2 regions of the Microtetraspora glauca genome follow, and region 1 is predicted to be linked to the other one. Evidence: predicted binding sites of a transcription regulator. Region 1 holds the regulator's gene; the other holds the start of a gene.
What was found. Region 1 encodes HspR, which represses chaperone genes until heat shock. Its sites were predicted from a motif close to ANTTGAGTCNNNNNGACTCAANT; they were not measured.
Positions count from the first base shown of each region.

Region 2: a site for HspR is predicted at 8,801-8,823, ahead of lon (endopeptidase La). Genes of this name have one in related genera too.

Region 1 is NZ_JBFALK010000014.1:194,891-206,619, forward strand. Features, by position in the region: gene AB0I59_RS25290 (hypothetical protein) at 1-125, opposite strand, end outside; gene AB0I59_RS25295 (helix-turn-helix domain-containing protein) at 350-1,267, shown strand; gene AB0I59_RS25300 (DUF397 domain-containing protein) at 1,317-1,523, shown strand; gene AB0I59_RS25305 (hypothetical protein) at 1,645-1,785, opposite strand; gene AB0I59_RS25310 (CapA family protein) at 1,924-3,030, shown strand; gene AB0I59_RS25315 (TetR/AcrR family transcriptional regulator) at 3,229-3,879, shown strand; gene AB0I59_RS25320 (hypothetical protein) at 3,872-4,156, opposite strand; gene AB0I59_RS25325 (tetratricopeptide repeat protein) at 4,329-4,865, shown strand; gene AB0I59_RS25330 (hypothetical protein) at 5,078-5,701, opposite strand; gene clpB (ATP-dependent chaperone ClpB) at 5,799-8,390, opposite strand; gene AB0I59_RS25340 (heat shock protein transcriptional repressor HspR) at 8,538-8,885, opposite strand; gene dnaJ (molecular chaperone DnaJ) at 8,890-10,074, opposite strand; gene grpE (nucleotide exchange factor GrpE) at 10,156-10,827, opposite strand; gene dnaK (molecular chaperone DnaK) at 10,824-11,729, opposite strand, start outside.
Region 2 is NZ_JBFALK010000030.1:63,331-75,059, reverse strand. Features, by position in the region: gene AB0I59_RS38050 (DUF6745 domain-containing protein) at 1-973, opposite strand, end outside; gene AB0I59_RS38045 (DUF8820 family protein) at 973-1,299, opposite strand; gene AB0I59_RS38040 (Lrp/AsnC family transcriptional regulator) at 1,436-1,924, shown strand; gene AB0I59_RS38035 (Lrp/AsnC family transcriptional regulator) at 1,893-2,378, opposite strand; gene AB0I59_RS38030 (ABC transporter permease) at 2,620-3,507, shown strand; gene AB0I59_RS38025 (ABC transporter permease) at 3,504-4,325, shown strand; gene AB0I59_RS38020 (ABC transporter substrate-binding protein) at 4,347-5,417, shown strand; gene AB0I59_RS38015 (ABC transporter ATP-binding protein) at 5,417-6,499, shown strand; gene AB0I59_RS38010 (carbon-nitrogen hydrolase family protein) at 6,540-7,328, shown strand; gene AB0I59_RS38005 (RraA family protein) at 7,334-8,005, shown strand; gene AB0I59_RS38000 (3-keto-5-aminohexanoate cleavage protein) at 8,008-8,721, shown strand; gene lon (endopeptidase La) at 8,840-11,215, shown strand; gene AB0I59_RS37990 (hypothetical protein) at 11,530-11,655, shown strand; gene AB0I59_RS37985 (methionine ABC transporter ATP-binding protein) at 11,652-11,729, shown strand, end outside.

The DNA.
Region 1 (11,729 bases):
ACCGTCCAGCCGAGCCGGTGAGCCCACCAATCCTGGTCGACGCAGAGGTCCCGGTCGGCCTGGCCCGCGAGTACGCCGAGCTGGGCCTTGATTCGTAAGAGCCGATTGGTACCGTGGAAATGCATAGGAGACTCCCCTTTCGCCGCTTCGATGAGGAGCTCTCGCTTGTCCGCCGGGTCGGGCGGTGGCAGCCTTCCGGCCCGGCTCTTCTGTGTTTCGATCACTCCCCTGAGTACCCCTGTTGTTTCGATCGTGACGCCGGAGCGATTTCCTTGCAATACTCAACGTAAGGAAAGTTGCAACAATCTTCCGGGTATGCGCCGCATGTATCGGTGCAAATTGCATTACGATGCCTTCAGGGGCGTCCGCCCCGTATGCCTCCACGGCGCGCGTGAGGAGGTCGACCGGGTTGTCTGACCGCGGGAGTCCTACCGTCCGTCGGCGCAGGCTCGGACAGGAGCTTCGCCGCCTCCGGGAGCGAGCCGCGCTCACCGGAGATCAGGTCGCCGCTCAGCTCGGCTGGTCGGCGGCCAAGGTGAGCCGCATCGAGACCGCCAAGACCTCGCCGCGGAAGGCGGACGTCGAGGCGCTCCTGGAGGCGTACGAGGTTGATTCCGGTCAGCGCCAAGAGCTGCTCGACCTGCATCGCGACGCCGCGAAAAAGGGCTGGTGGGAGGATTACCAGAGCTCCCTGCCCCACGAGTACACCACGCTCCTGGGGCTGGAGGTGGAGGCCACCTACGCGCGCAACTGGGAACCCCAAGTAGTGCCCGGCCTCCTGCAAACCGAGGAGTACGCACTCGAGATCGTCAAAGCGGTCCAACCGATCACGCGTTTCGCCCAAGGGGGTGTGCGCAGCCGGGTCGAGGCGAGGATGGCCCGGCAGCAGATCATCCTCCAGGACGACCAGCCACTGAACCTGATGGTGGTTCTGGACGAGTCCGTGCTCCTGCGCGGTTTCGGGGACGCCACGGTCATGCGGGCGCAACTGGATCGCCTGCTGAGCCTGTCGGAGTTGCCCAACATCCGGATTCAAGTGCTGCCGCTTGATGCCGACCATCCGGTCAACACCGGGTCTTTTCTTCATCTGAAGTTTCCCGAGTTCCACGACGTGGTGTACCTGGAGTCCCTTTTCGGTGCACGCTTCGTGGAAGAGGAGGAGACCGTGTACGGCTACGAGATCGCCTTCGACCGCCTGCAGGCCGAGGCCCTCGATGTCGACGCCAGTCGAGATCAGATCCGCAAAACAATCGAACGCTGGAAGTAAGCGCTTCCCTACATCGCCTCAGGACGTCTCCTGAGGAGAAAGACCATAAATGTACTCGATCGATCTCTCCGGTGCGGCATGGCGAAAGAGCCTCCGCAGTGCCGGCAACGGAAACTGCGTCGAAGTGGCGACGCTCCCCGAGGGGCACGTCGGGGTCCGTGACAGTAAGGACCAGGATGGTCCTGTCCTCGTCTTCACGCCCGGCGAGTGGGACGCCTTCATCGGCGGCGTCAAGGACGGTGAGTTCGACCTCTGAGCTCGCGCGTGCGGCCCCCGGCGTCGGACGCCGGGGGCCGCACGCGTGTCGGGTCGGGCGATGCGGAAGCCCTGGGCGAGGGCCTTGTGGATGTCGGTCCAGTGGTCCACGACCCGCTCCTTCAAGTCGGAGGTGACCCCGGGGCCGGGGCGTGGCCGACGATGTCGCTCACCAGGTGCTCGCCGTCGGTCTCCGAGAGCGCGTTGTCCCACAGCGCGGGGCCGGACGTGGTCGTCCTGATCGCCGGGCGTGCCGCGGTCACCCGCGGTCCCGCCTCACGCAAGTCGGCCGGCGTCTTCCATGCCTGACACCGCGGCCAAAAAACTTGAACCGTTCGACTTAATGAGCATTGCCAGTTTGGTGGGGCGACGGATGAGCGTTCCCCGGATTTGGCAAAGAGATGGCATGCTCGGATGCCGTGAAGTCTCGTTTCGCAGCTCTGGTCACCCTTGCCCTCCTCGCCGCCGCCTGCACGGCCGCCGAAGGTGAGCCGATCCCGGAAAGCTCGGGGAAGGCCGCCTCCGCGGCCGTTCCTTCGGCGACGGCTGAGCCGAAACCGAGCCCGGAGCCGTACACGATCTCCTTCGCCGGTGACGTGCACTTCGAGGGGGTGCTGCGGACCCGGCTGAACAACAACCCGCGCACCGCGCTCGGCCCGATCGCGAACGTGCTGCGCCGGTCCGACCTCACGCTCCTCAACCTGGAGACCGCGATCACCACCGGTGGCACACCGGCGCCGGGCAAGCAGTTCACCTTCCGCGCGCCCGCCACCGCCTTCACCGCGCTCAAGGCCGCCGGGGTGGACGCGGTGACCATGGCGAACAACCACGGCATGGACTACATGGAGAGCGGCCTTCAGGACTCGCTCGCCGCGATCAAGCGCAGCAAGTTCCCCGTCATCGGCGTCGGGAAGAACGCCGCCGAGGCGTACCGGCCGTTCCGGACCACCGTCAAGGGCAACCGGGTGGCGGTCATCGGCGCGACGCAGGTGCTCGACTCCGAGTTCATCCAGTCCTGGACCGCCACGGACGACAAGGCCGGCCTCGCCTCCGCCAAGAACGAGCCGCGCCTCCTCCAGGCGGTACGGCAGGCGCGCAAGAACTCCGACACGGTGATCGTGTTCCTGCACTGGGGTGCCGAACTGGTCAAGTGCCCCACCGACGTCCAGCGCGACCTCGCCGCCAAGCTGTCCCAGGCGGGGGCGGACGTGATCGTGGGCAGCCACGCGCACATCCTGCTCGGCGGCGGCTACTCGGGCCGGAGCTACGTGCACTACGGCCTGGGCAACTTCGTCTTCTACAACTGGGGCCCGGAGACCGGCAAGACGGGCGTGTTGACGCTCACGATCAACGGCCGAAAGGTGCTCAAGGACCGATGGACCCCCGCCCGCATCAACGGCGGCGTGCCCATTCCGCTGATCGGGTCGGCCGGGACGCAGGCTCTGTCGGAGTACACGTCGCTGCGCCAGTGCACCGGCCTGTCCGCCAAGCCGTCCGCCGCGCAATGATCCCGGGAGCCGTGAGCGGGGAGCGCTGATCCGTGCGGTTGACCGTACGGCGAACCGTGCGGTGACCAGTGCGGCGGTCCGTGCGGCGGTCCGTGCGGCGACGCGCACTCGGCGATCCGGGACCGGTGAGACCCGGGCAAATCGGCGGAGTGCCCGGGAGGGACTGACCGGAGGGCGCCGAACGGGCAATATGGAGGGATGTCCACCCAGCTTGATGAGGACGTCGACGAGCCCTCGCCGGATCCGCTCCGCCGCCAGCCGACCCAGCGCCGCAGCGCCCGCCGGGTCGAACGGATGCTCGACGCGTGCGCCGAGCTGCTGGACGAGATCGGCTACGAGGCGCTCACCACGACCCGCATCGCCGAGCGCGCCGGTGTCGCGATCGGCTCCGTCTACCAGTTCTTCCCGGACAAGCGCGCCATCAGCCAGGCGCTGACCCGGCGCCACGTCGAGCTCTTCGTCACCCGCGTGGGCCGCCGGTTCATGACCGAGGACTACGCCGGCTGGTGGGACGCTGTCGACGCGATCATCGAGGAGTACGTCGAGATGCATCGGACCGTTCCAGGGTTCCGATCGCTCCACTTCGGCGACGTCGTCGACCTCAACCTCCTCGACTCGGTCTCCGAGAACAACACCGTGATCGCCGGGCGGCTCCGGGCGCTGCTGCTCCAGGAATTCGGCCTGGCCGACAGCGAGGAGCTGGACCGAATCGTCCTGGTCGCGGTCGAGGCGGGCGACGCGGTGCTGAAGCTGGCCTTCCGGCACGACCCCCACGGCGCTCCCGACATCGTGGCCGAGGCCAAGCAGCTCGTCCGCGGATATCTCTCCCGGCAACTGCGCGCTAGTTGACCTCGTGCCGGCGGAGCTCCTCGCGCTCATCGGTCATCTGGTCCGAGAGCGGCATCAGGCGGTACTTCACCTGTACGGATGTCGCGCGCTTCTTCAGCGGCCGGGCGATCAGGCAGGACGCGGAGACCGGCCGAATGGAGGCGCCGCTGGAGTACACCTCCGTCTGGAGCCGCGTCAGCTCCGCGTTGGCCCGCTCCAGGGCCTCGGATCTGGCGGTGGCGAAGCCGGCGAGACCGGGGATCACGGCGGAGAGCGCGATCACTGAAGAGAGGGTCACGGTCACCTGCCTGAACACCCGCATCACCGCCCTCTGATCTCTGTGCGCGAGAGCAATATGCCCGGTTATCCGCCTCGAAACACGCTTAGTAGTTGATCGCGCGCAAATCGTGTTATGAGGAATGCTGTCAGTTGTCCGGGCAAAGCACGGCCGGCCTCGATAGCCTCCACCTGTGGCACATGTGACACATGAGCAGCTGGATCGACTGCTCGAACAAGCACTGCTGCTCGACGACCACGGTGCTCTCGCGCGCCAGCTTGACTCGCTGGCCCGGCTCTACGAGTCCGGAGAGGTCTCCCGGGCGGCGATCCTCGTCATGGCGGCCGAGGAGTGGCGGCAGGCGGGCCAGCCCGCGGCCGCTCTGGACCGTTTCCACGAGGCCGCGCGCGACGGGGGCGACGTGCTCGTCGATCCGCGTTCAGGTATCGCCGACACGCTCTTCGAGCTCGACCGGCCTGACGAGGCGAGAGAGGTCATCGCGGCGATCCGGGGCGGCGTCTGGAACCCCGCCACCGCGCTCACCGTCGCCGAGACCCTCGTCGCGTACGGGGACCTGGAGGGCGCCCACGAATGGGCCACGGAAGGGGCGGCGGCCTGCGCGCAGGGCACCACGATGCGGGAGGCACTGCTCCGCACCCGATATCGGATCAGGGTCGATCTCGGGTTGCCGGAGGACGACCTGGACGCCTCGCTCGACATCGCACGCTGACCCGGGCGGCCGGACTTCTCCCAGGGGGCCGGGCGGCCGGTCTTCGCCCCTGCCACCGGGCGGCCGGTCTTCGCCCCTGCCACCGGGCGGCCGGTCTTCGCCCCGGCATGCGGGCCGGGCCCGGACATGACGAAGGGGCCGCGACCGCGGCCCCTTCTCGTTTCGTCGTCCCCGCCCTCGTCAACTCCCGGGGGCAGGCGCGTACGGTCCCGCTACGGCAGGACCGTGGTGCCGATCAGCTTCCTGGTGATCTCCGCCACCGACCCGGCCTTCTTGCCGCGGCGCGTCTCCGGAGCCTTCGGCACGACCCGTACCTTCTTGCGAGGTGTGATGCGCTCCACCTTCGCCTGCTTGGCCGGTGCCGCCTGCGCGTCCGGGACCCGTGGCGCGACCGGCTGTCGCGCGGGAGCCTCGGGCTGGGCCGGAACGGCGGGCAGCGCCGGGACGTCCGGCAGCTCCGGAATCCGCACAGGAACGGTGAGGGTGCGCGACAGACCGGACACTCCAGACGAAGCGTCAGCCACCGACGGGGTGCCTGGCAGTCCGGAATAGCCCTGGCCCGCGGCCGCGCCCCCGGCGTCGGCGATGCTCAGCACGCCGGTCGCGGAGGAGAGACCGGGCAGGCCCGCCGCGTCGGCCACCCGGTCGATCGCGATGGCGCGAGCGGCCCTGACCGGGCCGTTCGCGCCCGTGGCGTCGCAGGCCGCGATGGTCGTCGTACCCGCGCACGGTCCCGCCGCCGCGACGGCCTGGCCGCTGGCGAACCAGCTCACCCCGGCGGTCATGGCGGCCAGCGCGGCATGCCGCCCACGGATGCTTCGTGATGTCCCTGACATCGAAGTCCCCCTGATTGCTTACCGTGTTCTGACGAATACAGAACGTACCGGCGGGGGATTCCCAAGGGGCGCGCTTGCCGTAATGGTGGGGAAGTCCTTACCGAGAGGTCCGCACGGTAAGGGTGTCCCCGGCCTCGTCCAGGTCCACGGCCACGTCGTCGCCGTCGTGGATCTCTCCGGACAGCAGCGCCTTCGCGAGCGTGTCGCCGATCGCCGACTGGATCAACCGCCGGAGCGGGCGGGCGCCGTACACGGGGTCGTAACCGGTCAGTGCCAGCCACTCGCGCGCACCGGGCGTGACGGTCAGCGTGAGCCGCCGGTCGGCGAGCCGCGCCCCGAGCCGCGACACCTGGAGGTCGACGATCTGCGAGAGCTCCTCGGTGCCGAGCGCGTCGAACACGATGACGTCGTCGAGCCGGTTGAGGAACTCCGGTTTGAAGGCGTTCCTGACGGCCGTCATGACGGCGTCCCGCTTGGCGCCGTTCTCGATCTTGGGATCGACCAGGAACTGCGAGCCGATGTTGGACGTCAGGATCAGGATCGTGTTGCGGAAATCGACCGTACGGCCCTGGCCGTCGGTGAGCCGTCCGTCGTCCAGCACCTGGAGCAGCACGTCGAAGACCTCCGGGTGAGCCTTCTCGACCTCGTCGAGCAGCACCACGGTGTACGGCCGACGGCGCACGGCCTCGGTGAGCTGGCCGCCCTCCTCGTAGCCGACGTATCCCGGAGGCGCGCCGACCAGCCGCGCCACGCTGTGCTTCTCGCCGTACTCGCTCATGTCGATGCGGGTCATCGCCCGCTCGTCGTCGAAGAGGAACTCCGCCAGCGCCTTGGCCAGCTCGGTCTTGCCGACGCCGGTCGGGCCGAGGAAGAGGAAGGACCCTGTCGGGCGGTCCGGGTCGGCGATGCCCGCCCTGGCCCGCCGTACGGCGTCGGAGACGGCCTGCACGGCAGCGCGCTGGCCGATCAGGCGGCGGCCCAACTCCTCCTCCATGCGCAGCAGCTTGGTGGTCTCGCCCTCGAGGAGCCGGCCGGCGGGGATGCCGGTCCAGGAGGAGATGACGTCGGCGATGTCGTCGGGGCCGACCTCCTCCTTCACCATCGGCTCCGACTCGGCCTCTTCGGCCTCCGCGGCCCTGGTCGCCTCCGCGAGCTCCTTCTCCAACCGGGGGACATCGCCGTACATCAGCCGGGACGCCTCTTCGAACTTGCCGTCGCGCTGGGCCCGCTCGGCGGCGCCGCGCGCCTCGTCGAGCTGCTTCTTCAGCTCGCCGACCTTGTTGAGCCCGGCCTTCTCGCGCTCCCAGCGGCCCACGAGGCCGTTGAGGTCCTCCTGGCGGTTCGCCAGCTCCTCGCGGAGCTTCTCCAGCCGCTGGCGGCTGCCCTCGTCGGTCTCCTTGACGAGGGCGAGCTCCTCCATCTTGAGCCGGTCCACGATGCGCTGCAGCTCGTCGATCTCGACCGGCCGGGAGTCGATCTCCATGCGGAGCCGGGACATGGACTCGTCGACCAGGTCGATGGCCTTGTCCGGCAGGAATCTGGCGGTGATGTAGCGGTCGGAGAGCGTCGCGGCGGCCACCAGCGCGCTGTCGGAGATCTGCACCTGGTGGTGGGCCTCGTAGCGGCCCTTCAGCCCACGCAGGATCGCGATGGTGTCCTCGACGGTCGGCTCGCCCACGTAGACCTGCTGGAAGCGACGCTCGAGCGCGGGGTCCTTCTCGATGCGCTCGCGGTATTCGTCGAGGGTGGTCGCGCCGATCATGCGCAGCTCGCCGCGGGCCAGCATCGGCTTGAGCATGTTGCCGGCGTCCATCGCGCCCTCGGCCGCGCCCGCGCCGACCATGGTGTGCAACTCGTCGATGAAGGTGACGATCTGGCCGTTGCTCTCCTTGATCTCGTTGAGCACGGCCTTGAGGCGCTCCTCGAACTCGCCGCGGTACTTGGCGCCCGCGACCATCGCGCCGAGGTCCAGCCCGACGAGCCGCTTGTTCCTGAGGCTCTCCGGAACGTCGCCCGCGATCATCCGCTGGGCCAGACCCTCGACCACCGCGGTCTTGCCGACGCCGGGCTCGCCGATCAGCACGGGGTTGTTCTTCGTGCGGCGGGAGAGCACCTGGATGACCCGGCGGATCTCCGTGTCCCGGCCGATGACGGGGTCGAGCTTGCCGGACCTGGCCCGCTCGGTCAGGTCGACGCCGTACTTGTCCAGAGCGCGATAGGTGTCCTCAGGGGTCTCGCTGGTGACCCTGGCGTGCCCGCGGACCTTCTCGAACGCGTCCAGCAGCGCGCCCGCCGTGGCGCCCTGCGCCTTGAGCAGTTCGGCCGTCTGGCCGCCGTCGGTCGCGAGGCTCACCAGCAGGTGCTCGGTCGAGACGTACTCGTCCTCCAGTTGCTTGGCCCGCTGGGCGGCGGTGTTCACAACGGTGAGGAGTTGCCGGGAGCTCGACGGGGCGCTCACTGTCGCGCCGTGCGCCTTGGGCAGTCCGGCGAGCAGCTCTTCGGCCTTGGTCCTGAGCTGCTTCCAGTCGGCGCCCACTGCTTCGAGGAGGGGGACGGCGGTGCCGCCCGTCTGGGCGAGCAGGGTGGTGAGGAGGTGAGCGGGGGCCACCTCGGGGTTGCCCTCCGCGGCCGCCCGCCGGACCGCCCCGGACAGGGCCTCCTGGCTCTTCTGCGTCAGCTTGTAGTCCATGGTGGTTCGTGGCCTCGCTTCGCTCAGCGGGCGCGCGGCACCGACGCGGCGGCTGCCGTCCGCGCCGGGCGGTTGGGAAGAGCTGCGCTCCCCGAACCACCCGGCGGGTTCACCGCCGCGCGATGCGCGGGCCCGTGAATTCCCGGATCAGGCTGGTGGAAGTTCGTATCTGATCAGCGCGCGGATCATGGTCAGCTCGCCGCGGAGTCGTACGACCTCGTCGCGCAGGCGCAGGTTCTCCGTTTCGAGTTCGAGGATGCGCTTGATGCCCGCGAGGTTGATGCCGTCCTCCTGGGAGAGGCGTTGCACCTCGCGCAGCAGCACGATGTCCCTGGTCGAGTAGAGCCGTCCGCGCCCGGCCGTGCGCCCCGGGCTGACCAGGCCGAGCCGGTCGTACTGCCGGAGCGTCTGCGGGTGCAGGCCGGAGAGCTGGGCGGCCACCGAGATGACATAGACCGGTGTGTCGTCGGACAGATCGAAGAAGTTGGCGTCCATGGGCTCACTCGCTTCTGGCCTGCTTGATCAGCTCTTCTCTCAGGTCGGTGCCCTCGCTGGCGTCGCGGAACTCCTCAAGAGCGGCCCGCGCCTTGTCATCGAGGTGCGGCGGCACTGTCACCTGCACGGTGACGAGCAGGTCGCCCTTCGTGCCGTCCTTTCGGGGGGCGCCCCGGCCGCGCACGCGGAACGTGCGCCCGTTGGGCGTGCCTTCGGGAATGCGCAGGGTGACCGGCATGCCCTTCAGAGTGGGCACCTTGATCTCGGCGCCGAGGGCCGCCTCCGGGAACGTGACAGGCACGGTGACCGTGAGGTTCTCGCCCGTGCGGCCGAACACCGGGTGCGGCTTGACGTGGACCTGGACGTAGAGGTCACCCGCGGGACCGCCGTTCTCGCCGGGCGCGCCTTTGGCCTTGAGCCGGATGCGCTGGCCGTCGCCGACTCCCGCCGGGATGCGGGCCTGGATCGTGCGGGTGCTCTTGCCCCGGCCGCTGCCCTCGCACACCGGGCAGGGATCGTCCACCAGGAGTCCCCGGCCACGGCAGTCGCGGCACGGCTCGGAGAAGGCGAAGTTGCCCAGGTTGCGGCTGGCGGCGCCGGTGCCCTCGCAGGTCGGGCAGACCCGCGGCGTGGTGCCGGCCTTGGCGCCCGTGCCGCTGCACGCCGCGCAGGCGGAGGAACTGGTCAGCCGAAGAGAGACCGTGGTGCCGTCCACGGCCTCACCGAACGACATCGAGACCTCGGACTCGATGTCCTGGCCACGGCGCGGCCGGGTGGCACCGGTCGTCGTGGTCCGCCCGCCACGGTTGAACAGGCCGCCGAACAGATCTCCTATGCGTTCGCCCGCCCCGCCCTGATGGCTTGTGCCGCTGCCGGAGAACAGGTCGCCGAAGTCGAAGTTGAAGCCGCCTCCGCGGGGCGCGCCCGTTCCGGCGTAGCCGCCGAGCCCCGACCCGAAGAGGGTGCGGGCCTCGTCGTACTCCTTGCGGCGCTTGGTGTCGGAGAGCACGTCGTAGGCCTCGGAGACCTCCTTGAACTTCTCCTCGGTTTCGGTGTTGCCCTTGTTGGCGTCCGGGTGGTACTGCCTGGCCAGCTTCCGGTACGCCGTCTTGATCTCAGCGGCGGTGGCGGACTTGGGCACACCAAGGACGGCGTAATAGTCCTTCTCCAGGTAGTCCTTGGTGCTCATCTGTCGATTTCCTCCGCGCAAGGGGGTGTTCTCTGGGTGGTCTCTCCCGATCCTGCCGGATCAGGAGAGACTCCCGGGGTTTCAGTATTCGTCGGACTCGCCGGACTCGGCGGAGCCCGACGGCTCGGCCGCCACGGACTCGTCGGGCTCCGCGACGGCCACGCGGGCCGGGCGCAGGATCTGGTCGCCCATCCGGTAACCCGGCTGCAGGATCTCGACGCAGGTCGGCTCGGAGACGTCGGCGGAGTAGCTGTGCAGGAGCGCCTCGTGCACGTTCGGGTCGAACGGGTCGCCCTTCGCGCCGTACTTCACCAGGCCGAGCTTTCCGAGGATCGCCTCCAGCGACTCGCTCACCTTGGCGAATCCGCCGGTGAGCTCGCCGTGGTCACGGGCCCGGCCGATGTCGTCGAGCACCGGCAGCAGCTCGGTGAGGACACCGGACACCGCCTGGTCCTTGACGACGGACCGGTCCCGGTCCACTCGCTTGCGGTAGTTGGCGTACTCGGCGTGGAGCCGCTGCAGGTCGGCGGTGCGCTCCGCGAGCAGGTCCGCACCCGTGCCGGTCACCGCCTCCGCGGCCGCCTCGGCCGTGTCGGCCACGGTGTCCGCAGAGGCGTCCGCGGCGGCCTGGGCCGCCCCGTCCGAGGCGGCCGCGCCCGGCATTCCGGTGCGGGCCGTCCCGGTCTCCGGGTCGATCTTGCGGTTGTCGCGGATCACCGGCTCCTGCTCGGAACCGTTCTCGCGCGCGGTCACTTGTTGCCGCCCTCCCGCTTCGGCTCGTCGTCGACGATCTCGGCTTCGACGACGTCCTCCTCGGACTTCGCCTGGCCGTCGCCGGTCGGCGCGGCGCCCTCGGCACCGGCCGCGGCGCCCTGCGACTGGGCGTAGATCGCCGAACCCATCTTCTGGCTGACGGTCGCGAGCTTCTCGGCGGCGGCGCGGATCGCGGCCGAATCGGTGCCCTCGAGGGTCTTCTTCAGCTCGGCGAGCGCGTCGTTGACCTCGGTCTTGACGTCGGCCGGGACCTTGTCGTCGTTGTCGTGCAGGAACTTCTCGGTCTGGTAGGCCAGGGCGTCAGCGTTGTTGCGGATCTCGGCCTCCTCACGGCGCTTCTTGTCGTCCTCGGCGTAGGAGTCGGCCTCGCGCATCATGCGCTCGATGTCGTCCTTGGCCAGCGCGGAGCCGCCGGTGATCGTCATCGACTGCTCCTTTCCGGTGCCGAGGTCCTTGGCGCTGACGTTGACGATGCCGTTCGCGTCGATGTCGAAGGTGACCTCGATCTGCGGGATGTTGCGCGGGGCCGGGGCGATGCCGGTCAGCTCGAAGGTGGCCAGCTTCTTGTTGTAGGCGGCGATCTCACGCTCGCCCTGGTAGACCTGGATCTGCACCGACGGCTGGTTGTCCTCGGCGGTGGTGAACACCTCCGACCGCTTGGTCGGGATCGTAGTGTTCCGCTCGATGATCTTGGTGAAGATGCCGCCCTTGGTCTCGATGCCCAGGCTCAGCGGGGTCACGTCGAGGAGCAGGACATCCTTGACCTCGCCCTTGAGCACGCCCGCCTGGAGCGCGGCGCCGATCGCGACGACCTCGTCCGGGTTGACGCCCTTGTTGGGCTCCTGGCCGCCGGTCAGCTCCTTGACCAGGTCGCTCACGGC
Region 2 (11,729 bases), on a different contig from region 1:
TCCGCCACAGCACGCCCGTCTCGTCGGCGTGGATCGGGGACGCGCCGGAGTCGGCGAGGTAGCGGTCATAGCCGAAGTGCTCCAGCATGACCCGGCGCAGCTCGGCGTTGCTCTCGGAGCGGATGCGCCCGGCGTCCAGCGTGGCCATGGTCGCGCCGAAATCGGCGGGGACGGGCATCCCGTGCCACGCCTGCAGCGCGAAGCCGTCGGCGAAGAGCATCGCGGGGCCGTCGGCCCGGTGGAGGCGTCCGAGGTCGTCGAGGTGCAGCTCCACGGGCCGCTCGCACAGCAGCGCGACGCGTTCGAACGGCCACCACCATCCGGCCGCCCGCGCGACCTGGCAGAGGGCGCCGAGCGCGGACCGCTCCGTCTCAGCGACTCCGGACAGGATCTCGCGGACCACTCCGGCGTCGGGCGCGAAGACGCAGAGCCACGCGGCGTCGTGCTGGCCGAGGACGGCGTCGAGCGTCACCCGGCGCAGCAACTCGTCCGTCTCAGCGATCGCCCGCCGGATCTCGAGGACCAGCCGGTTCACCGGGGGCCACAGCTCGCCGCCGCTCGACGCCCAGGCGCCCGACCAGCCGGCCGGGCCGAGCGCCTCGTGGACGGCGCGGCGCGCGCGTTCCCACGGCCCGGTGCGTACGGAGTCACGGACGCTCCGGCCGGCGGGAGCCGTACCGACCTGGGCCAGGACCTGGTCGGCGGCCCGGTCGAGCCCTGCGGCGATGATCGCCGCGCGCGCTTCCGGGCCGCCGGACAGCGCGGCGGCCGCGACGGCTCCGGCCGCCGGGGAGTCGAACCAGAGGATGTGCTCGGGCTCGGACAGCCCGGCGTCGCGGTAGGCGCGCCGTACGCCGTCTTCGGCGGCGGCACGGTCGGCGGGGCCGGTGGCGAGCGCGGCCTCGCGCCAGGTGACGGTCACCTCGGCCGTGGTGAGGGACGTGGTGAGGGACGTGGTGAGATCGGTCGTCATCAGTCGGCCACCACGCGGAACGCTCCGGGGACGTACTCGCGCTGCCTGATCACGCGGTACCACCCCTTCGGGAGGGAGATCGCGTCGTGCTCCTCGTGCACGAGCCGCCCGCCCGAGGGCAGGTGCAGGAAGCCGGGGTTACGCGGGCTCGGATCGAGCAGCAGGGTGCCGGGACCGGGGATCGCATGGGCATGGCCTGTCGCCTCTCCCAGGGCGAGGACGAGGCGGCCACGCGCGTCTCGCGGCTGCGGTGGCAGCGTCCGCGCCTCCGTGGGCACGGCCTCCTCGGCCACAGGAACGATCAGGATGTCTCCCTGCCGGTACACGACGGCCCCTTTCGGTTGCTGATCGCGAAGATAGGGGACACGGCTGACATTCCGCACACTGTCCGGCCATTGCCGTACGGCTCGTAGGCTGACATGCCGATACGTGACGGGACGGGACGGCCACCGGGAGGCACACGTGATCGACGATCTGGATCGCCGGATCATCCAGACGCTCACCCGTGACGGGCGCGCCCCGTACACGGCTCTGGCCCGTGAGCTGGGCATCGCCGAGGCCACGGTCCGCCAGCGGGTCGGCCGCCTGCAGGAGAGCGGTCTGCTGCGCATCGTCGCGCTGTGCAACCCGCTCACGCTCGGCCATCAGTCCGTCCGCCTGATGATCCGGGTGCGCGATCTCACGCCCCGGGCGGTGGCCAAGAGCCTGACGGACATGGCGATGATCAACCACGTCGCCCTGTGCGCGGGCAGCCAGGACATCTTCGTGGAGGCGACCTGCCGGGACCAGGCGCAGCTCGTCCGCCTGCTCGATGAGATCCGCATGCTGCCCGGAGTGTCCGGCGTCCAGGTGCTCCTCCTGCTGGAGCTGTTCAAGGACTACTCGTGGAACGGGCTCTCCTCGGCGGTGGGCCGGGGCGTCACCGCGGAAGAATCTGATCACCTGGCCTGACCGGCACCTCGCGGAACCCGGCCCAGAGATAGGTGTCCTTGAGCACTTCGAGGACCGTCAGCGCCTCCGCGTGCTCGACGCCGTTGATCCGTCTGACCCGCTCGGTGAGCAGCTCCGCGAGGTGGCTGATGTCCTGGCACCGCACGTCCGCGATCAGGTCGTAGGGCCCCACGCAGGAGGCCACGTACTGCACCTCCGCCATCCGGGACAGCTCGCGGGCGACCAGCGCGACGGGGATGTGCTGGACCCTGACCGCGAGGTGGACCTCCAGCTGGCCCATCTTCACCGCGTCCGTCATGCCGACGACCTGGACGACGCCGCGGCGGTTCAGGCGCCGGAACCTGGCCCGTACGGCGGCCTCGGACAGTCCGATGGAACGGCCGATCTCGCCGAACGAGCGGCGTCCGTCGACGCGCAACTGGTCGATGATGTGCCGATCAAGGTCGTCGATCATCACATGCCCCTTCGGCGGCTGATTTCCCAGGCGTTAACCCGCCCTTAGCGCGATTTTCGTCAGAATAGCGGTCCCTTTCCGCTGATATCGCACCTGCCGCCTATGGTGACAAGGACCACTCAGGGCCAGCATTGGTGCCCATCCGCTCCAGGTCGTCCCCGCCCGACCGCCGGTGTTCCTCCCGGGAGCGTAGAAAGGACTGATTCATGTATCCGACGTCGCCTGCCCCGGTGGGCGTCTCGTGACGTCCACGGCCGTGCCGGGCACGACCGGCGCCCCGGGCGTGCGGCGCCTGGCGCTCTCCGCCGCGATGCTGGCACCCGCGGGTGTCGTCACCCTGGCCCTCGTGGTGGCGCCGCTGGTCCTCGTGATCCGCAACAGCTTCGCGCGGACCGACGCGTACGGGAACGTCCAGGGCGGTTTCACGCTCGACAACTACGGCCGGCTCGCCGACCCCGTCTTCCTGAAGGTCCTCGGCTACAGCCTGGGCGTCGCCGCGGCCACCACCGTCGCCTGCCTCGTGCTCGGGTACGTGGTCTCGTACTACGTGGCGAGCCGGCCCCCGCAGCGGCAGCTCGGGCTGCTCCTCCTGATCATCGTTCCCTTCTGGACGGACTTCCTCGTCCGGACCTTCGCCTGGATCAACCTGCTCAGCCCGGGCGGGCCGGTGAACAGCGTCACCGACGCGATCGGCCTGACGAGCGGCCCGGCCGGATGGATCCCCAGCCAGGGCGCCTCCTTCATCGGCCTCGTCTACGCGTTCCTGCCGACCGCGATCTTCCCGATCTACGCCTCACTGCGCGGCATCGACCCCTCGCTGAGCGAGGCCGCCCGCGACCTCGGCTGCGGGTGGTGGCGGGTGCACGGCAAGGTGCTGCTGCCCATCGCGCGGCCCGGACTGCTCGCCGCGTTCCTGCTGGTGTTCGTGCCGACCCTCGGCGTCTTCGTCATCCCCGTGCTGCTCGGCGGAGGCAAGGACCAGCTGGTCGGCAACCTGATCGTCACGCTCTACACGGAGTTCCGCGACCAGCCGATGGGGGCCGCGGTCTCCGTCCTGCTCCTGGTGCTCCTCCTGGCGTGCCTGGCGGCGGCCGGCGTGGTCACCCGGCGGTTGAGGAGGAAGGCATGACGCGCGGCAAGCCACGGGTCCACGTGATGGACCGGATCTCGGCCTGGCTGGCGCGCGGGGTCATCGCGTTCCTGTACGTGCCGATCGTCGCGGTCGTGGTCCTCTCCTTCAACGCCTCCGACGTCACCTACCGGTGGACCGGCTTCAGCACCAAGTGGTACGCCGAGCTCGCCGGGGACACCGACCTGCTGGCGACCCTGCTGACCAGCGTGGAGGTCGCGGTGCTCGCCGCGACGCTGGCCACGGTGTGCGGCCTGCTGGCGGCAATGGGGCTGAACCGGCTCCGGTCGAGGTTCCGCGGCGTGTTCATGGCCGGGCTGTTCCTCCCGCTGGTGGTGCCGGAGATCGTGCTCGGCGTGGCGCTGCTGTCGATCTTCGGCGCGCTCCACGTCGGCCTGGGGATGGGCACGCTCGTCCTCGGCCACCTGGTGGTGACCCTCCCGTACGCGGCGCTGATCGTCTTCGGCGCGTACGGATCGCTGGACCCGTCGCTCGGGGAGGCCGCGGCCGATCTCGGCTGCCGCGGCTGGACGGCGTTCCGCAAGGTCACGTTCCCGCTGCTGCGCCAGGCTCTCGCGGCCGCCTGGCTGCTGAGCTTCACGATCTCCTTCGGGAACATCGTGATGTCCACCTTCACCAACGGGGTGGGCTCGACCACTCTGCCGCTGCGCGTCTACTCGCTGCTCAAGGGCGGACTGACCCCTGAGATCAACGCGCTGGGCACGCTCCTCGTCCTGTTCACCTTCCTGATCATTGTCTGCGTCGGGGTTCGGCAGATGCGTCAGGTCCTCACCGGCGGCAACCGCTCGCCGCAGTGACGTACTCCGAAAGGGACCATCATGCGTAGAAGCATCCTCGCCACCGCGGTGGCCGCGACCTTCCTCCTCGCCACCGGCTGCGGGGCGAGCGGGTCGGACTCCTCCTCGGGGGGCTCCTCCGGTGGCGGCACGCTGCACGTGTACGCCTGGGCGGGGGAGATCCCCGACTCCGTCGTGAAGGGCTTCGAGCAGGAGACCGGCATCAAGGTCACCCTCGACACCTTCGACAGCAACGAGACGATGACCGCCAAGCTGAGCACCGGCGCGTCCGGATACGACGTCGTCGAGCCCAGCCAGTACTCCGTCCAGCAGTTGATCGGGCAGCAGCTCATCGAGCCGCTCGACCACTCGCGGATCCAGGGCCTGGACAACCTCGCCGAGAAGTTCCGGAACCCGAGCTACGATCCCGGCCTCAAGTACAGCGTGCCGTGGATCTGGGGCACGACCGGTCTCGCCTACACCGACGCGTGCGTCAAGGAGCCCGTGACGAGCTGGAAGATCCTCTTCGACCAGAAGTACAAGGGCAAGGTCTACATGCTCGACAACATGCTGGCCAGCTACATCGCCGCGCTCCAGGTCACCGGATCGCGGGCCACCACCACGGACGAGGCGCAGATCGCCAGGGCGACGGACGCCCTGCTCGCGCAAAAGCCCGTCCTCGCCGGGTACAACTCGACGAACTACGCCCAGCTCCTGTCGACGGGCCAGGCGTGCGCCACACAGGCGTGGAGCGGCACCTCCATGGCCAAGGCCGTGCAGTCCGACTCCAACGTGCACTACGTCCTCCCCGAGGAGGGCGGCTCGATCTGGACCGACGGCCTGGCCATCGCCAAGGGCGCCAAGAACGTCGACGCCGCGTACGCGTTCATCAACTACCTGCTCCGCCCGGAGGTCGCGGCGAAGGCCACCGACGACGGCGCGTCGGCCAGCGCCAATGAGAAGGCCCGCGAGCACATCAAGAACACCGACGCGCTGAAGAACGCGGCGGTGTACGCGCCCGACGAGAGCATCGCGAAGGCGGACTTCCTGCTCGACCCGGGTCCGGCGATCCGCCACTTCCAGCAGGGCTGGACGAAGGTCAGGGCGTCCTGATGGCACGGGCGACGGCGCCGGCCGTACGGCTGACCGGTGTGGCCAAGTCCTTCGGCGAGGGATACGCGGTCTCCCGCGTCGACCTGTCGATCGCGCAGAACGAGTTCTTCTCGATCCTCGGTCCCTCCGGCTGCGGGAAGACCACGCTCATGCGGATGATCACGGGTTTCGAGACGCCGACCGAGGGCGAGATCGAGCTGAACGGAGTGCCCGCGTCGGGCCTGCCGGCCCACAAGCGCGACCTCAACATGCTCTTCCAGAGCTACGCGTTGTTCCCGCACCTCGATGTCTACGAGAACGTCGCGTTCGAGCTGAAGGTGCGCAAGAAGGCGCGTGACTCCGTGCCGCGTGCCGTCCGGGACGCGCTGGCCCTGGTCCGGCTGGAAGGCTACGAGAAGCGCAGGATCAGCCAGCTCTCCGGAGGCCAGCGGCAGCGGGTCGCCCTGGCGCGGGCCCTGGTGTCGCACCCTTCGCTGATCCTCCTCGACGAGCCGCTCGGCGCGCTCGACCAGAAGCTCAGGGCCGACATGCAGCTGGAGCTGAAGCGGCTCCAGCGGGAGGTCGGGGTGACCTTCGTCTACGTCACCCACGACCAGGAGGAGGCCCTCACCATGTCCGACAGGATCGCGGTCATGGAGGCGGGGCGGATCCTGCAGGTCGACACGCCGAGGGCGATCTACGAGTCGCCCGCCACCCGCTTCGTGGCGAACTTCATCGGCACGTCCAACTTCCTGTCCGGGCGGCTGGCCCGGGGCGGCACCGCGCTGGCGGTGGACGGGCTCGGCGAGATACCGGTGCCGCGCACGGACCTGCCTGACGGCACCGGCGTCCACCTCGCCGTGCGGCCGGAGAACGTCCGTGTCACCGCCGCGGGCACGCCGGTGGAGAGCGGCGCCGTGTCGCTGCGGGCGACTCTCCGGCAGGAGGTCTACCTGGGCAGCGGCGTCCGCTACCACTGCGCGCTTCCCGGCGAGCTGCCCTTCGTCGCCGAAGTGGCGGGCGCCCAGGGTGACGCCGTCGCGGTCGGTGACGAGGTCGTCGTCAGCTGGTCGCCCCAGCGGTCCCGGGTCCTGGCCGAATAGCGCGGCAGCGCCGCACACGAACGATCAAGGAGAAACCAGAGTGAAGGTCGCCGTCGCCCAGTTCGAACCGAGCGGGGATGTCGCAGCGAATCAGGCCGTAATCGAGGACATGGCCCGCCAGGCCGCCGAGGCGGGAGCGCAGGTCGTGATCTTCCCCGAGGAGGCGATGATCCCGTCCGACGCGGTGGCGTCGCTGCCGGAGGCCGCCGCCGCGTACTGGTCCGGGTTCCTCGGCCACCTGCGCACCACCGCGGCCGGTCTCGGCGTCGCGCTGATCGCCGGAGGCTTCGAGGACAGCGGAGCGGCCCTGCCGTACAACAGCGTCGCGGCCGTGGACGCGGACGGCCAGGTGCTCGGCGTCTACCGCAAGATGCACCTGTACGACGCGTTCGCCTACCAGGAGTCGCGGTACGTGATGCGCGGGGACGACGGGCCCTGCGTCGTGCGCATCGGTGACTTCAACGTCGGGCTGGTCAACTGCTACGACGTCCGCTTCCCGGAGTTCACCCGCTCACTCGTGGAGATGGGGGCCGACGTGCTCGCGGTCTCCGCCGCCTGGGTACGCGGGCCCCTCAAGGAGGACCACTGGCGCACCCTCGTGCGCTGCCGGGCGATCGAGAACACCTGCTGGGTGCTGGCCTCCTCGCGCAGCGGTCCGGACTGCGTCGGCCAGAGCCTCGTCGTGGACCCGCTGGGCGTGGTCCGGGGCGCTCTGGGCGAGGAGCGGCAGGCGCTGATGACCGTCGAGATCACCAAGGAGCGGCTGGACCACGCCCGCGCCACGGTGCCCGTGCTGCGCAACCGCCGCATCATCGTGGGAAAGGTGTGAGCTCCGTGCCCCTCATCATGCGCGACCTGCCCGGACGGATCGACCCCTCGCTGCTCGAACGCGCCGGCGCGGTGGACTTCGCCACGCTCGGCCACTATCTGGAGGACGGCTTCACCGGTCCTGAGCTGCGCCGCCTCGCCGGGGACCGCCGCGTGGTCGGCCGCGCGGTCACGGTACGGATCACGCCGACGGACTCCACGATGCTGCACCACGCGGCGGGCATCGTGGAACCCGGAGACGTGGTCGTCGTGGACTGCGGCGGCGGCCTGCGGCACGCGCCCCTGGGCGAGGTGGTCGTGAACGCGCTCGCCGCCAGGGGTGCCGCCGGCGCGGTCGTCGACGGGACGTGCACCGACATCGACGCCCTGCGCGCCCTCGGCCTCCCCGTCTACGCCCGAGGCACGTCGCTGCTCACGACCAAGCTGCACGGCATCCCCGACGGGGGCCTGAACATCCCCGTGAGCTGCGCCGGCGTCACCGTGCGTCCGGGCGACGTCGTCCTCGGCGACGCGAACGGGCTCCTGATCACCCCGGCCGACCGGCTCGTGGCGGTCCTCGACGAGGCGCTGGCCGACGACAAGGAGGAGCCCGCCCTGGTGGCGGAACTCTGGCAGGGCAGACCACTCGGAGAGCTGACCGGCGCCACCACCACCCTGCACGACCTCATGAAAGGCTGATCGTGTTCATCAAAGCCGCCATCAACGGCGGGCGCGCCACCTCCGAGCACGCCGCGACCCCTGTCACCGCCGAGGAGATCGCCGCCGAGACCCGGCAGGTGATCGAGGCCGGGGCCGACGTGGTCCACCTGCACCCGCGTGACTCCCGCGGCGAGCAGTCCATCGCACCCGAGGACGTGGACGCCGTCATCGCGGAGGTGCGGCGGGTCGCCGGCGGTGCGGTGGTGGGCATCACCACCGGCCTGTGGACCTGCCCCGGCGGCCACCCGGAGAGGTACGACCGCGTCAAGGCGTGGAACGTGCTGCCGGACTTCGCGTCGGTCGCGTTCTGCGAGGAGGGGGCGGCGGAGACGGCGGAGTTGGTCGTCGCGCGCGGCATGATCCTGGAGAGCGCGGTGTGGAGCGTGGAGGACGTGCCCGCCCTGCTCGCCTCCCCGACCCTGCGGGACAACGTCCGTGTCCTCATCGAGCCGATGGACGAGGACCCCGAGACCGCGGTCGAGCACGCCCGCGCCATGGCCGCGCTCCTGAAGGAGGGCGGCGTCGAGTGCCCGCTGCTCTACCACGGCGACGGGCCGACCGTCTGGCCGGTGCTGCGGGCCGCGCTCGCCGACGGGCATCAGGTGCGCATCGGCCTGGAGGACGGCCTGACCCTTCCGGACGGCCGCCTGGCGGCGGGCAACGTGGAACTCGTTAAGGCGGTGCTCTCGCTGTAGGCGGCAGCGGGCCGATTACACAATTACGATCGCTCACAGCGAACTCGCGCAAGCAAGGGAACACAGGAAGGCTCTCGTTAGTTGAGTCGGCACAACTCAACCTTTTGGGAGCGACCAGATGACAGAGATCCTTCCCGTCCTTCCCCTCGACGACGAGGTCGTCCTGCCCGGCATGGTGGTCCCGCTCGACCTGTCGGACGCCGAGGTCCGCGCGGCCATCGACGCGGCACGGGCAGGGAGCGGCGAGAGCAAGGTGCTGCTGGTGCCGCGCGTCGACGGCCGGTACGGCGCGGTCGGCGTCACCGCCGTGGTCGAACAGGTCGGCCGGTTGCCCGGCGGCGAGCCCGCCGCCGTCGTGCGCGGCGTGAGCCGGATGCGCGTGGGCACCGGGACCACCGGCCCCGGCGCGGCGCTCTGGGTCGAGGCCACGGTGCTGGAGCCGGTCGCCGCCGGTCCCCTGGCCGACGAGCTGGCCAAGGAGTACAAGGCGCTCACCACCACGATCCTGCAGAAGCGCGGCGCCTGGCAGGTCGTCGACGCGGTCAACCAGATCGAGGACCCCTCCGTGCTCGCCGACAGCTCGGGATACGCCCCTTGGCTGACCACGCCGCAGAAGCTGCTCCTCCTGGAGAGCCCGGACCCGGTCGAGCGGCTGGAGAGGCTCGTCGGCTGGGCGCGCGACCACCTCGCCGAGATGGACGTCGCGGAGACCATCCGCAAGGACGTCCAGGAGGGCATGGAGAAGCAGCAGCGCGAGTTCCTGCTGCGCCAGCAACTCGCCGCCGTACGCAAGGAACTGGCCGAGCTGAACGGCGACCCCGCGGACGAGGAGGAGGACTACCGGGCCAGGATCGAGGCGGCAGATCTGCCGGAGAAGGTCCGCGAGGCCGCGCTGAAGGAGGTCGCCAAGCTCGAACGCACCTCCGACCAGTCGCCGGAGACCGGCTGGATCCGCACCTGGCTGGACACCGTCCTGGACATCCCGTGGAGCACCCACACCACGGACGCGTACGACATCGCGGGCGCGAGGGCGGTGCTCGACGCCGACCACACCGGGCTCGACGACGTGAAGGACCGCATCGTCGAGTACCTCGCGGTGCGCAAGCGCCGGGCCGACCAGGGCCTCGGCGTGGTCGGCGGCCGCCGCAGCGGCGCGGTGCTCGCGCTGGCCGGACCGCCCGGAGTGGGCAAGACCTCGCTCGGTGAGTCGGTCGCGCGGGCCATGGGCAGGAAGTTCGTCCGGGTCGCGCTCGGCGGTGTCCGGGACGAGGCGGAGATCCGCGGCCACCGGCGCACCTACGTCGGCGCGCTGCCCGGCCGGATCGTCCGCGCGATCCGCGAGGCCGGGTCGATGAACCCGGTCGTGTTGCTCGACGAGATCGACAAGGTGGGCTCCGACTACCGCGGCGACCCGACCGCGGCGCTGCTCGAGGTGCTCGACCCGGCGCAGAACCACACGTTCCGCGACCACTACCTCGAAGTCGAGCTGGATCTCAGCGACGTGCTCTTCCTCGCGACGGCCAACGTCCTGGAGCAGGTCCCCGGCCCGCTGCTGGACCGCATGGAGATCGTCACGCTCGACGGCTACACCGAGGACGAGAAGGTGGCGATCGCCCGGGACCACCTGCTGCCCCGCCAGCTGGAGAAGGCCGGGCTGACGCCGGACGACGTGGCGATCGACGACGACGCGCTGCGCGGGCTCGCGGGCGAGTACACGCGGGAGGCAGGCGTCCGGTCGCTCGAACGGTCGATCGCCCGCATCCTGCGCAAGGTCACGGCCACGGTGGCGCTCGGCGAGGCCGAGCTCCCGGTCGCGGTGTCCGGCGACGGCCTCGTGCCCTACCTCGGCCGGCCGCGGCACGTCCCCGAGTCGTCCCTCCCCGAGTCCCGGCAGCGTACGGCGGTGCCCGGCGTGGCGACCGGCCTCGCGGTCACCGGCGCGGGCGGCGACGTCCTGTACGTCGAGGCGTCGCTCGCCGACCCCGAGACCGGCTCGACCGGCGTGACGCTGACCGGCCAGCTCGGCGACGTGATGAAGGAGTCGGCCCAGATCGCGCTGTCCTACCTGCGCTCGCGCGGGGTGGAGCTGGAACTGCCGGTCGGGTCGCTCAAGGACCGGTCCGTGCACATCCACGTCCCGGCGGGCGCCGTGCCCAAGGACGGGCCCTCCGCGGGCGTCACGATGACGACCGCGCTGGCCTCGCTCCTGTCCGGCCGCCCGGTCAGGAACGACGTCGCGATGACCGGTGAGGTGTCGCTCACCGGCCGGGTGCTGCCGATCGGCGGGGTGAAGCAGAAGCTGCTCGCCGCCCATCGGGCCGGGATCACGACGGTCCTGATCCCGGCGCGCAACGAGCCCGACCTGGACGACGTGCCCGCGGACGTGCTGGCGGACCTCACCGTCCACGCGGTCGGCGACGTCCGCGAGGTGCTCGACCTCGCGCTCACGCCCGCCACGGCGACCCAGACGGTGGCCCGGAACGCCGCCGCCTGATCGGCCGCGATCCATCTCGTACGGCTCGCGCTCCGCTCCTGGGGGCGCGAGCCGTACGCGTGCGCGGACGGGAGGCGAGGGAGCGAGGCGAGAAGGCGGGGCCGGCTCACAGGAGGTAGGGTGTGGATGTGAGATAAACCACATTGATTGTCGGGAATTATTGGAATTCACCGCCCTGGTCCTCTGTTGGTGATGACCGTGAACGTGATGTGCGACGGAGCCATGGCCCTGCGGGAGCGGGGCGTCATGATGTGCGGCTGTCGCCCGGCCTGAGCCCCAATTCCTTGATCGTTTCTCGCTCCGAAGGCCTGTTCATGAATTCCCCCACGAACTTCCTCGTCCTGCGCCGTTTCAGCCACCTGCCGTTCCCTCCGGGGACCCGCCGGTCGTGCTCGTCCACCGTCGCCGGCGTCGTCATCGTTCCTGGGGAAGTCTCGTGATCAAAGTGTCCGGTCTGCGCAAGGTCTACGGCTCCGTCGTGGCCCTCGACGGCGTGGACCTCCACGTCCGCAAG